3 regions of the Geodermatophilus sp. SYSU D00684 genome follow, and region 3 is predicted to be linked to each of the others. Evidence: riboswitches for the same ligand, from Rfam matches in the RefSeq annotation. Region 3 holds a riboswitch; each other region holds the start of a gene.
The links. Region 3 has a riboswitch for cyclic di-AMP ahead of ACI79L_RS13095 (C40 family peptidase). Riboswitches for the same ligand answer to the same signal wherever they lie in the genome.
Positions count from the first base shown of each region.

Region 1: another riboswitch for cyclic di-AMP. It lies ahead of ACI79L_RS17655 (transglycosylase family protein); the one in region 3 lies ahead of ACI79L_RS13095 (C40 family peptidase).
Region 2: another riboswitch for cyclic di-AMP. It lies ahead of ACI79L_RS00580 (aggregation-promoting factor C-terminal-like domain-containing protein); the one in region 3 lies ahead of ACI79L_RS13095 (C40 family peptidase).

Region 1 is NZ_JBJGZI010000024.1:74,278-78,654, reverse strand. It holds gene menD (2-succinyl-5-enolpyruvyl-6-hydroxy-3-cyclohexene-1-carboxylic-acid synthase) at 1-1,479, shown strand, start outside; cyclic di-AMP (ydaO/yuaA leader) riboswitch at 2,143-2,312, shown strand; gene ACI79L_RS17655 (transglycosylase family protein) at 2,317-3,597, shown strand; gene ACI79L_RS17650 (isochorismate synthase) at 3,700-4,377, opposite strand, start outside.
Region 2 is NZ_JBJGZI010000001.1:114,242-118,618, reverse strand. It holds gene ACI79L_RS00585 (hypothetical protein) at 351-1,148, shown strand; cyclic di-AMP (ydaO/yuaA leader) riboswitch at 1,300-1,460, shown strand; gene ACI79L_RS00580 (aggregation-promoting factor C-terminal-like domain-containing protein) at 1,740-2,630, shown strand; gene ACI79L_RS00575 (class I SAM-dependent methyltransferase) at 2,638-3,297, shown strand; gene ACI79L_RS00570 (SDR family NAD(P)-dependent oxidoreductase) at 3,321-4,163, shown strand; gene ACI79L_RS00565 (DUF72 domain-containing protein) at 4,180-4,377, shown strand, end outside.
Region 3 is NZ_JBJGZI010000016.1:1,311-5,687, forward strand. It holds gene ACI79L_RS13080 (amino acid permease) at 1-289, opposite strand, end outside; gene ACI79L_RS13085 (hypothetical protein) at 428-997, opposite strand; gene ACI79L_RS13090 (hypothetical protein) at 1,214-1,372, opposite strand; cyclic di-AMP (ydaO/yuaA leader) riboswitch at 1,749-1,882, shown strand; gene ACI79L_RS13095 (C40 family peptidase) at 1,895-2,407, shown strand; gene ACI79L_RS13100 (carbohydrate kinase family protein) at 2,478-3,404, shown strand; gene ACI79L_RS13105 (DUF222 domain-containing protein) at 3,454-4,377, shown strand, end outside.

The sequences.
Region 1 (4,377 bases), on a different contig from region 3:
GCGTCCGGCCGGCCGGTGCCGGTGCTCACCACCTCCGGGACGGCGACCGCGCACCTGCACGCCGCCGTCCTCGAGGCCGACGTCAGCGGCGTGCCGCTGCTGGCGCTGACCGCCGACCGGCCGCCGGAGCTGCGGGGCACCGGCGCCAACCAGACCATCGAGCAGCCCGGCCTCTACGGCGGCGCGGTGCGCTGGGCGGCCGACGTCGGCGTGCCCGAGGCCGGCCGCGAGGCCGCGCAGAACCGCTACTGGCGGTCGGTGGTGTCCCGGGCGCTGCTCGCGGCCACCGGCGTCCTGTCCGGCGACCCCGGCCCGGTGCAGCTGGACCTGCCGTTCCGCGACCCGCTGCTGCCGGAGGAGGAGCCCGGCCCGCTCGCGGGCCCGTGGGCCGGCCGGGACGGCGGCGCGCCGTGGACCGCCGGGGAGCCCGCGCCGGTCGCGGCCGCGCCGGTCCCGGACGGCCCGCGCACGCTCGTCGTCGCCGGGGACGGGCCGGACGCCGTCGGCCGGGCGTGGGCGGCCGGCGCCGCCGCGGCCGGCTGGCCGGTGGTCGCCGAGCCGAGCGGCGGGGCGTGGACCGACGGCGCGGTGCGCGGTGGGGCGCTGCTGCTCGGCGTGCCCGGCTGGCTGGACGCGCACCGGCCCGAGCGCGTGGTCGTCGTCGGCCGGCCGACGCTGTCCCGGCCGGTGGCGGCGCTGCTGGCCGACCCGCGGGTGCGCGTGGAGACCGTGGTCGCCGGGCCGCGCTGGCCCGACGCCGGCCGGTCGGCGGCGCTGGTCACCCGCGCCGCCCCGCCGGCCGGTCCGCCCTCCGACCCGGCCTGGGCCGCCGCCTGGCGCGCGGCCGCGGACCGGGTGGGCGCGACCGTCGACGCCGCCCTGGACACCGCGCCCGGGCTGACCGCCGCCCGGCTGGCCCGCGACGTCGTCGCCGCGCTGCCGTCCGGGGCCCTGCTGGTGCTCGGCTCCTCGACGCCGGTGCGCGACGTCGACCGGCTGGCCGTGCCGCGCGGCGACCTCGCCGTGCTCGCCAACCGCGGCGTCGCCGGGATCGACGGCACGGTGTCCACCGCCGTCGGGGCCGCCCTGGCGCACGGCGGGCCCGCGGTGGCGCTCATGGGCGACCTCACGTTCCTGCACGACCTGCAGGGGCTGCTCACCGGCGAGGGCGAGCCGCGCCCGGACCTCACCGTGGTGGTGCCCGACAACGACGGCGGCGGGATCTTCGCCCAGCTGGAGCCGGGGCGGCCGGCGTACGCCCGCGACTACCGGCGGGTGTTCGGCACGCCGCACGGGCGGGACCTGGTCGCCGTCGCGGCGTCCCTGGGCTGGGCGGCGACGGCGGTGGCCACGCCGGAGGAGCTCACCGTCGCGCTCGCGTGCGGCGGGCCGCGGGTGGTCGTCGCCCGCACCGACCAGCGCGCGGAGGCCGATCTGGCCGTCGCCCTGCGGGAGGCCGCGGGCCGCGCCCTGGCCTGACCGGCCTCAGGAGCGCCGGATCTCCTGCAACGACCAGCCGTTGCCGTCGGGGTCGCTGGAGAACGCGAACCGCGAGCCGGGGGCGGGGCGCCCTCGAGGCCCAGTTGCTGGACCTCGGTGACGTCGACCCCGCGCCCGGCCGGCTCCCGGCGGACGGCGTCGACGTCCTCGACGACGAGTTGCGGGCCCCGGGTCGAGCCCGGCTCGTCCCGATGACGTCGTGGTCGAGCCCGAAACCGACCTGCTCGACGGAGAAGGCCCTGGCGACGTCGACGTCCGCTCACCGGGATGCCGATCACCTCGAGTCGCACGTCCGTGCGGGGGACCCCAGGGAGGTCCGGGCACCCCATGGGGGCCTCGCGGCGCGGTCCCGGCGGGGAGTGGAGGCCCGGATCGGGGCCCGTCACCGGTGGCCTTCGTCACGGGGGCCGGGGGCGGTCGCGGCGGGGGCACGAGGACTGCCGCGGAGCCGGATCGCGCGCGGCGAGCAGCGCGTTCCGTTACCCGCGCGGGAGTCACGCCGACGTCACGCCGTACCCCACGGGCCCCAGCCGAACCCTTGTGTGACCGCCGTCACGACGACAGTCGACATGACGACACGTAACGTTTTGGCTGCGCTCAGCGAACACAGAGCGTGGCGCCGGTCCGCCAAACCCTGCCCACCGGTCGCCCACGACAACTCCCAGGGCAGGGGTGGGGGACCCACTCTTCCGGCGCGCGACGGCCTACGGGGGCCTGTCGGAGCGCGCCTCGGGGTGAAGCCGCGGACCGCGGCCGGGCACCGATCGCCCGAACCCGACAGCTCACCTCGCCGGCGGTGATCGGGAGATCATCACCATGCCCAAGCACCGCGCACCCCGCTACGTCCGCACCAAGAAGGTCATCGCCAAGGCCCCTGTCGCCGCCGGCGCCGCCGCCGTCGGTCTGGGCGTCCTGAGCTCGCCGGCCTCCGCCTCCACCACCCACGACTGGACCGGCGTCGCCCAGTGCGAGTCCAGTGGCAACTGGAGCATCAACACCGGCAACGGCTACTACGGCGGCCTGCAGTTCAGCCAGTCCACCTGGGCCGCCTTCGGGGGCACCGGCCTCGCCCCGCGTGCCGACCTCGCCACCCCGGCCCAGCAGGTCCAGATCGCCGAGGCGGTCCTGGCCGGCCAGGGCGTCGGCGCCTGGCCGAGCTGCGGCAAGTACCTGACCGACGGCACCACCGCCGCCGCCGCCGAGGCGCCGGCCGCGCCCGCCGAGCAGGCCGCCCCCGCCGCCGAGGCCCCGGCCGCCCCGGCCGAGCAGCCGGCCGCCGAGCAGGCCGCCCCGGCCGAGCAGGCCGAGGTCACCACCGAGGAGTACACCGTCCGCTGGCGGGACACGGTGGCGAAGATCGCCGCCGCACACGGCCAGAGCTGGCGGGAGCTCTACGAGCGCAACGTCGACGTCATCGGCGCCAACCCGAACCTGATCTTCCCCGGTCAGGTGCTGGCGCTCAGCGGCTCGACCGCCGCCCCGGCCCCCGCCGCCGAGGCCGCTCCGGCCCCCGCCGCCGAGGCCGCCCCGGCCCCCGCCGCCGAGGCCGCCCCGGCTCCCGCCGCCGAGGCCGCCCCGGCTCCCGCTGCCGAGGCCGCCCCGGCCCCCGCCGCCGAGGCCGCCCCGGCTCCCGCCGCCGAGGCCGCCCCGGCCCCGGTCGCCGCCGGTGAGGCGGCGCCCGCCGCCACCCCGCCGATCGCCGAGGCCGCTCCGCAGGTCGCGCAGGCCGCGGTCGTCGCCGAGATCACCAACACCGCCGGCGCGATCCACGAGGCCGTGCAGGCGGCGGCGAACGCCGTCGTCAGCAACGTCCCGGGCGCCGCGGACATCACCCTCGGCGGCACGCGGGCCAGCGCGGTCGACCCGGACGGCCACCCCTCCGGCAAGGCGCTGGACTACATGGTCATGTCCGACGCCGCCCTCGGCGACGCGATCGCCCAGTACCACGTCGACCACTGGGACGAGCTGGGCGTCGAGTACGTCATCTGGCAGCAGCGCATCCTGACCTCGCCCGACGCCGCCTGGAAGGCGATGGAGGACCGCGGCGGTGCGACCGCGAACCACATGGACCACGTGCACGTGAACTACGTGGGCTGACCTCCCGCGCACCCGACGAGGGCCCCGACCGCGCACCGCGGCCGGGGCCCTCGCCGTCTCCGGAGCGCAGGGGGACGACGGCGCCGGCCGGGACCGGCCGCCTCAGCCCTCCAGCGCGGCCTGGAAGGCGGCGAACTTCGACTGCGTCTCGGCGAGCTCGGCCGCCGGGTCGGAGGCGGCGACGATGCCGCAGCCGGCGAACAGCCGGGCCGACCGCGGGTCGTCGTCGACCAGCTGCGCGCAGCGCAGGGCCAGCCCGAACTCGCCGTCCCCGCGGGCGTCGAGCCAGCCCACCGGCCCGGCGTAGCGCCCGCGGCCCATGCCCTCCAGCTCGGCGATGACCGCGGCGGCGGCCTCGGGCGGGGTGCCGCAGACGGCGGCGGTCGGGTGCACGGCGTCGACCAGCTCCAGCAGCCCGGCGCGGCCGCGGGCGCCCGAGCGGCGCTGGGTGCCGACGACGTCGGTGGCCAGGTGCCGCACGTTGGGCAGCGTCAGCAGCGAGGGCTGCTCCGGCACCGACAGCGCGGTGCAGAACGGGTCGAGCGCGCGGACGAGCGAGTCGACGGCGAGGGCGTGCTCGTCGCGGTCCTTGGCGCTGGTCAGGAGGCCCGCCGCGAGCCGCTCGTCCTCGGCGCCCGCGCCGCGCGGGGCGGTGCCGGCCAGCACCCGCGCCGACAGCTGCCGGCCGGTGCGGCGCAGCAGCAGCTCGGGGGTGGCGCCGAGCAGCCCGTCGACGGCGAAGGTCCAGCAGTCGGGGAAGCGCGCGGCCAGCCGGTCGAG
Region 2 (4,377 bases), on a different contig from region 3:
GTGCAACTACTGTACCCCGCCCAACGAGCCGCCCCCGCCGGGCATTCCCCCCGGGGGCCGTGACCGTACTGAGACCTCTCGACCGCGCACGGTGACCGGCCCGGCACGTCCGGGCGCGACCGGTCCGCACGTCCCGCGCCCACCCGTGTCGGCCCGTTCGGCCGCACCCGGCGGGTGGAACTCTGTGATCACCCCCCGCCGGCGTGCCGGTGGGGGACCGGATCGGAGCGCACCGAGGGGGAACCGGGATGTCGCTGCGGGGACAGGGAGCTGCTCCGGACGGGGCTGGGGACGGCCCCGCCGAACCGCCTCCGGGACGCGGGCTCGACGGCCTGCTGGGCACCGGGCCGGTGTTCACCGGGGCGGTGCGCGGCTACGACCGCCTGCAGGTCGACGACTACGTCGCCTGGGCGGAGACCGAGCTGCTGGTCCTGCGCCGGGAGAACGAGCACCTGCTCAGCCGCTACGCCGCCGCGTCGGCCGAGCTGCAGAACGCCCGCCGCCGGCTGGCCCAGCTGGTCCGCGAGCGGCAGAGCCTGCCCGGCCCCGAGGACGCCGCCGCGATGATGCGCCGGGCCGAGGAGGCGGCCGCCGCGCTGACCGCCGCCGCCGAGGAGGAGGCCGGGCGGATCCGCGCCGAGGCGCTCACCGAGGCACAGGCCCGGCTGTCCGGGGTGGCCGAGATGCGCGAGGCGGTGCTCGCCGCCCGCGAGCAGACCCGCAGCGAGGCCGCCGCGATCCTGGAGGCCGCGCGCCGCGAGGCGGCCCGGCTGGAGGAGGGGGCCGCCGCCGAGCGCGCGCGGCGGGACCGCGAGGCCGCCGAGGCGCGGGCGCGGGCCGACGCCGAGGCGCTCGAGCGCCGGTCCGCCGTCGAGGCCGAGCTCGCGCCCCTACGCGACGAGCGCGACCGGGCGCGCGACTGGCTGCGCCTGCTGACCGGGCAGCTGGACGAGGCGCTCGCCGTCGTCACCGGGGTCGTGCCCGACGACGTCCACGCCCTCGGCGACAAGCGGGGCCTGCCCCGCCTCGGGGAGGACCCGGCGCCCGAGCCCCGCGCGGGGGCGCGTCCGGCGCCGTCCGCCACGGACGTGTCCGACGTGACACCTCTGCACGGTCCCGGCCGACCCGAGGTCGCCGCGGCCTCCTGACCAGCGGTGACGCGGAGGTGCGTTCCGGGACGGGGGAGTCCGCACCACGCGTCCCGACCGCACCTCCGGCCCCGGCCGTTGTCACGAACCGGTAACGACCGTACGGTGGCTGGCGTCCGGCAGGTCGTCAGGTCCCCGTCCCGGGGAGCCCGGCCGGACGCCGCCGAGTCGTGTCCGCACCCGTGGACGCGAGCCGGGGACCCACCGCAGTACTGGGGTGAATCGCGCCCGCCGAGCTCCGGCCCGGCGCGCGTAGGGCTCCTTCCCGCCCGAACCCGTCAGCTAACTCGGTAGGCGGCTCACGGAAGAAACGGAGAGTCTCCGCATGCCCCGCCTCCGGGCCGAAGCGGCCCGCAGGTGCAGCTGCCCGCGCGCACACCGCGCCCCCGCGTCCGCCTGACGCCGGCCGCCCCTGCCCTGCCGCTCCCTGCGACGACGTCGCCGGGGACCCCGTACCGCCACACCCCCCCAGACCCGCGCCGCACCCGCACGCCCGAGGTCCGCCTCCGGGCCGCTGCCGCGCGCACTCTCCCTCGGAGCCCTCACCCCCTCATGTCCCGCCACGTCCCGAACACGCCTGCCGACGCCCCCGTGACCGTCGAGCTCGCCACCCCCGACGTCCTCGCCGACACCGCCACCCGCGAGCTGCCCGCGCTCGCCGACGCCGCCGAGCCGGCCGCCGAGGCCCCCGCCCGCCGGCGCCTGTTCCGCCGCGGCAGCCCGCCACTGGGCCCGCGCCGCCCGGCCCTCCTGCTCGGCGCCGCCGCGGCCGGCGCGCTGATCGTGGGCGTCGTCTCCACCAGCGGCCCGGCCGCCTCCGCCGGCACCGACACCGCCGGCACCGCGGTCAGCGTCGCCGACGAGCTGGGCATCCCGCAGCAGCAGGCCGCCGCGCAGGCCGCGACCGCCCCCGACCTGACGACGCTGGCCGACGTCGCCGCCTCGCGCGCCGAGCGCAGTGCGCAGGAGGCCGGTGCCGCCCAGGCGCAGCTCGCCGCCGAGCAGGCCGAGCGCGACCGCCAGGCCGCCGAGGCCGAGGCCGCCCGCGTCGCCGCCGAGGCCGAGGCCGCCCGCGTCGCCGCGGAGCAGGAGGCCGCCCGCCAGGCCGCCGAGGCGCAGGCCGCCGCCGAGGCCGCCGCCGCGCAGCAGGCCGCCGAGGAGCAGGCCGCCGAGGAGGCCGCGCCGGCCGCGCCCTCCGGCTCCTTCAAGGACTACGCGCTGAGCAAGGTCGGCAGCGGCGAGCAGTTCTCCTGCCTGGAGAAGCTGTGGGGCAAGGAGAGCGGCTGGAACCCCAACGCGCAGAACCCCACCAGCACCGCCTACGGCATCCCGCAGTTCCTGGACTCCACCTGGGCCAGCACCGGGATCGCCAAGACCTCCGACGGCTACCGCCAGATCGACGCCGGCCTGATCTACATCGAGGAGCGCTACGGCTCGCCGTGCGACGCCTGGGCGCACTCGCAGGCCACCGGCTGGTACTGATCCCCAGGTGATCCAGCGAGGGCCGGCCACCCGGGTGGTGCCCGCGGGGTTCGTCCGCGCGCACACCCAGGTGCGCCGGCCCTCGCTCGTCCCCGAGGTGCGGCTGCACGTCGCCGACGACGTCGTCGCCCTGTGGGAGGCGATGGAGACCGCGGCCGGCGGGGCGGGGGAGGAGCCGCCGTTCTGGGCGGCCGCCTGGCCCGGCGGGCAGGCGCTGGCCCGCCACCTGCTCGACGCGCCCGCCACCGTCGTGGGCCGCACGGTGCTCGACCTCGGGTCGGGCAGCGGCCTGGTCGCCGTCGCCGCCGTCCTCGCCGGCGCCCGCCGGGTGCTGGCCAGCGACGTCGACCCGTTCTCCCGGACGGCGGTCGGTGTCAACGCCGGCCTCAACGGCGTGACCGGCATCAGCGTCACCGGCGACGTGCTGGACCGGGAGCCACCGGCCGTCGACGTCGTCGTCGCCGGGGACGTCTGCTACGACCGGGAGATGACCGGGCGGGTGCTGCCCTTCCTCGACCGGGCGCGGGCCCGCGGCTGCGCCGTGCTGATCGGCGACCCCGGCCGCCCGTACCTGCCGCACGAGCGGCTGGAGCCCGCCGCGGTGTACGAGGTCCCCGAGACCGAGGGGCCCGGGCTGCGCCGGACGACGGTGTGGCGGCTGCCCTGAGCGCCGCCGGATACGGTCGCCGCGTGCGCCCCTACGCCTTCACCGGTACCGCCGTCGTCACCGGGGCGGCCAGCGGCATCGGCGCCGCGCTCGCCCCGCGGCTGGCCGCCCGCGGCACGGACCTCGTGCTGCTCGACCGCGACGCCGAGCGGCTCGAGGGCGTCGCGGCGGCGGTCCGCGCGGCCTCCCCGGGCCGGTCGGTGGACACTGTCGTCGCCGACCTCGCCGACGCCGGGCAGCTGCGCGAGGCCGCCGACCGGGTCGTCGCGGGTCACCCGGCGACGACGCTGCTGGTCAACAACGCCGGCGTCGCGCTGGGCGGGCGGTTCGACCAGGTGACCCTCGAGGAGTTCGAGTGGGTCATGGACGTCAACTTCCGCGCCGCCGTCCGGCTCACCCACGCGCTGCTGCCCACGCTGAAGGGGAACCCCGGGTCGCACCTGGTCAACGTCTCCAGCCTCTTCGGGCTCATGGCGCCGGCCGGGCAGGCGGCGTACGCGTCGAGCAAGTTCGCCGTCCGCGGGTTCACCGAGGCGCTGCGGCACGAGCTGGCCGAGGACGGCGTCGGCGTGACCAGCGTGCACCCCGGCGGCATCGCCACCCGGATCGCCGAGACCGCCCGCGTGGCCAGCGGTGCCGACCCCGCGGAGGCCGAGCGGGGCAAGCGCGAGTTCGCCAGGCTGCTGCGCTACCCGGCCGACCGCGCCGCGCAGCGGATCGTCGAGGCGGTGGAGCGGCGCCGGCCGCGGCTGCTCATCGGCGCCAGCGCCGTCGTCCCCGACGTCCTGGTGCGGCTGGCGCCGGGCTCGTACGGGCGGGTGCTCGCCGCCGCCACCCGGCTGGCCGGCCTGCGCCGGGCGGCCTGACCCCGCGGGGTCCCCGGTGACCGTCCACGTCGGCACGTCGGGCTGGAGCTACGACCACTGGGAGGGCGTCCTCTACCCGCCGGGGACGCCGTCCCGGGACCGGCTGGCCCACTACGTCCGCCGGTTCGGCACCGTCGAGCTCAACGCGAGCTTCTACCGCTGGCCGCGCACCGCGACCTTCGCCGGGTGGCGGCAGCGGCTGCCCGAGGGCTTC
Region 3 (4,377 bases):
AGTAGGCGCCGCCGGTGTGCGGCATGGCCGCCGACATCTCGCTGATGCTCGCGACCATCGTGAAGTACATGGCCGTGACGACGACGCAGGCGAGCGCGAACCCGCCCCACCCGGCGCCGTCGATGCCGAGGTTCCAGCCGGAGAAGTCACCGCTGACGACGGCGGCCACGCCGAGGCCCCACAACCCCCAGACGCCGGCCGAGCGGGTGAGCCCGCGCTTGTCGAAGTAGCCGTCGTCGGCCTGGGCGTAGGTGACGCCGGAGGCGCCTCGGGTGGGACTGGTGGCCATCGGGTCTCCTCGGACCGGTGCGCGATGGCCGGGACGCTAGGGCGGGTGCGCGTCGTCCCCGTGGCGCCCGTGTTCCGATCACGGGTCGTTCCCGACCCGGTGTCCCGGCCGCCCCGCACGGGCGGCCGGGACGGCGGTTCAGGGGCAGGACTCCTCAAGCTTCACGACGCCGAGGTCGATCGTGCCCTCGGCCTCGCCGGTGACCCGCTGGCCGGCCGGGACGTTCTGCGTGCAGACCTTCCAGTTGGCGTCGAGCACCTGGTTGCGCCCGTAGAGCAGGTCGTGGGACAGGCTGAGGAAGACGCCGTTGGTCTGGATCAGGTCCTGGGCGTCCTGCAGGTTCATCCCGACCACCGACGGCATGGCGAAGTCGACCACCGGCGCGGCCGGCGTGGTCGGGGCCGCGGTGGTGCTCGGCGCGACCGCGGGCGGCGGGGCGCTGGAGACGGGCGGGACCGCCGGCTGGGGGCTGGGGGTCGCCGTCACGGTCTCGGTGACCGTGGTGGTGCTCGCGGCAGCGGTCGCCGGCTCGTCACCGCCACCGCCGAGCGCGGCACCGATGGTCCCCACGACGAGGACCAGCGCGAGGACGGCGAACCAGGGACGCAGGTAGACCGGCGTCTCCTTCCTCTCCGGAGGCGGGGGGAGGAAGCCGGGCAGCGGGCCCTGCGGTGGCTGCCACGGCTGGCCGGGCGGTGGTTGGGTCATGTGGGACACCCCGTCGTGCTGGAGGATCCCGCGGCGGCTCTGCTGTCGCGGGAGGAACCGCGGGAGCCTCACACGGCGGTGCAGGCTCCTCGGGGACTTCCGGGACGGCGTCGTCGCGGAACGGTCACGGGACGCCCCGGTCGCCCCGCGGGCACCCCCGGACACACCGCGGCCCCCGTCCCGGGTGGGGACGGGGGCCGCGGTCGGGAGTGCGGGTCAGTGGCCGCGACCGGCCTGACCCTTGCCGCCCTTCGCGTTCTTGGCCTGGAAGTCGCGGACGAACTGCTTGATCTTGGCCTGGTTCTGCGGCTTCTGGAGTTCCTGGACGACCTTGGCGGCGACGCCCGAGGCGATCAGCTTCCTCATCATGCCCATGGGGGGCTCCCTCCTCTCGACTGCTTGTTCCGGTGCCCCGACAACGGGCGACGCAACCGTCGCGATCCCGGGCCCTTCCCCCGATCCGGTCGTGGTGGGCCGCTGACGGGCTGTGCGGGCGCACCGCCGCGTCCTTTCTCGTGCGCCCCGGCGTGTCGCCGTCGGCGAGTCGGGGCGGCGCGCCGGGAACACGGGCACCTCCGCAGGTGACGAAGGCGATTCGCATCCGCGGCCCACGTCAAGTCGGCGTGTCGCTCCCGGGCGTGGCGCGGATGCGGTCCGGTTGAGCACAGCAACACCCCTCCCTACCGTCGTCGCGGTCCGGCCGGGGCCCTTCGCCACCTCCCGTGTGACACCCCGCCGGACACGCCGAACCAGGCGGCCGGCACCCAGCCGGCACCCGGGCCGGGGACCCACCTGAGCACTGGGGTGAAGCGCGCTCCGTCGCGCCGGGCGACTCCTCCGTCCGAACCCGTCAGCTAACCCGGTAGGCGGTCGCGGAGAACAGGAGAACCGTCGTCGATGACGACTGCACGCACGTCCACCGCCCGTCGCTCGTTCCGCGGCATCGCCGTCGCGGCCATCGCCGGAGCCGGCATCGCCCTCTCACCCCTCCCGGCGTCGGCCTCCACGGGCGGCGGGGGTACCGGGACGGTCGCCGCCGCGCCGGCGCCCGCCCCCAACGGCGCGGCCCAGACCGCCGTCGACACCGCCCTCGCGCAGGTCGGTGACCGCTACGTCTACGGCGCCACCGGTCCCGACAGCTTCGACTGCTCGGGCCTGACCAGTTACGCCTACAAGGCGGCGGGGGTCTCGATCCCGCGCACCTCGAAGGCCCAGTCGACGTTCGGCACCCCGGTGGCGAAGGCCGACCTCGAGCCGGGTGACCTGGTGTTCTTCTACAGCCCCGTGTCGCACGTGGGCATGTACATCGGCAACGGCCAGATGGTCCACTCCTCGACCGCCGGCAAGCCGGTGGCCGTGGTCGACCTCGACTCGATGCCCAGCTACTCGGGCGCCCGCCGCGTCGCCTGACGCAGGGAACGGTGTCCCCGGCCGGCTCGCCCGGCCGGGGACACCGCCCGCCGGTCCTACCCTCCCCCCGGTGACCTCCGCCGTCCCCGCCTGGCCGCGGCCGGCCGGCTCCGGACCGGTGGTGGCGGTGGGCAAGCTGGTCGCCGACCAGCTGCTCCCGCTGTCCGCGCCGCTGGTGGTCGGCGGTCAGCAGCGGGTCGAGCGGACGACGACGGCCGGCGGCGCCCCCGCCAACGTCACCGTCGGCGTGGCTCGTCTCGGTGCGCCGGCGCGGCTCGCGGGCTGGGCCGGCAAGGACCCGCTCGCCGACGGGCTGCTGGCGGGTCTCGCGGCGCGCGGCGTCGAGCTGGCGGTGGTCCGCCGCGGCCGCACGCCGCTGGCGACGGTGCTCGTGCACCCCGACGGCGAGCGCACGGTGCTGACCGACCGCGGCGAGGGCGGGCTGGAGCCGGCCGACGTCCGTCCGGAGTGGTTCGCCGGCGCGGCCGTCGTCCACCTCGACGGCTACGACCTGCTGCGCTTCCCCGACGCGGTGCGGGCCGCGGCCGACACGGCGCACGACCTCGGGGTGCCGGTGAGCGCGGACGTCGCCGCGGCCGCCCGGATCTCGGCTCACGGCGAGGGCGCCTACGTCGACCTGCTCACCGGGCTGCGTCCGGACGTGCTCTGCTGCAACGCCGCCGAGGCCACGGTCCTGGGTCTGGACGGCGACCTCCCCGCCTGGGCGCCACCGCTGGTGCTGGTCCACGCCGGTGCTCGTCCGACGCGGGTCGTCACGGCGGAGGGCACAGTGGAGGTCCCGGTGGAGCCGCTGCCGGCGGGCGGACCGCGCGATACGACCGGTTGCGGGGATGCGTTCGCGGCCGGGCTGCTGACCGGCTGGCGCGCAGGTGTACCCGTGCTGGACGCCGTCTTGACCGGTCACGCGGCGGCCGCCGTGGTGGCCGGGGTCGTCGGCGGCCAGCCGCCGCTCCCTCCACCGTCGACGAGCTTTTGACCTGCGCATTCACCTGGCGTCAGGCTGTTCGTTCGGCTAGACTTCGTACATGTGTTCGAGTGAACAGGGCGGCGGTGACGTCCTCAACGACGTCGCCGCGCTGGTCGCCGAGCGCAACCGGATCGACGCCCGGCTGGCCCGCGCGGTCCGCGCCGCGGAGCTGTCCCAGGCGCCCGAGCGGGACGGGCAGAGGTCGATGACCTCCTGGCTGCGCGGGCACTGCCGGCTCTCGACGGCAGAGGCCGCGCGACTGGTGCGCAACGGCCGGGCACTGGAGCACTTGCCGGCGCTGGCCGAGGCCCACGAGGCGGGTCTGGTGTCCGCCGAGCAGGTCGCGGTGGCCGCCCGCGCCGTGACCCCCGAGCGGCTGGCCTCAGCTCTCGAGCAGGGCGTGGACCTGCCGGTGATCGACGCGGTGCTCACCGGCGTGGCGGTCGAGCGGGAGCACGCCGACCTCGTCCAGGTGGTGCAGCACTACGTCAACGACCTCGACCCCGACGGGCCGGAACCCGACCCCACCGAGGGCCGTTCACTGACATTGTCCCGGCACGCCGACGGCAGCCTGTCCCTCCGCGGGCACCTCGACGCGGTCGGCGGGGAGAAGCTGCAGACCGCACTCGAAGCCCACGTGCAGGCCGACCGGCCCGCCGGGGACGAGCGCACCCGCGCCCAGCGCCTCGGCGACGCCCTCGTCCAGGTGGCCGACAATGCGCTGGCGTCCGGGTCGCTGCCGCAGCTGCGCGGGCACAAGCCGCAGATCGCCGTCGTGATCGACGTCGAGGACCTGGTCGACCCGCACGGGAGCCCGAACGCCGGGCGGATGGAGTTCGGCGCGACCATCTCCGCCGCGAGAGCCCGGTGGCTGGCCTGCGACGGCGCGGTGTCCCGGGTGGTGTTCGGCCCCGACGGCGCCCCGCTGAACCTCGGCCGCGAGCAGCGGCTGATGAGCCGGCACATCCGCAAGGCAGCCGAA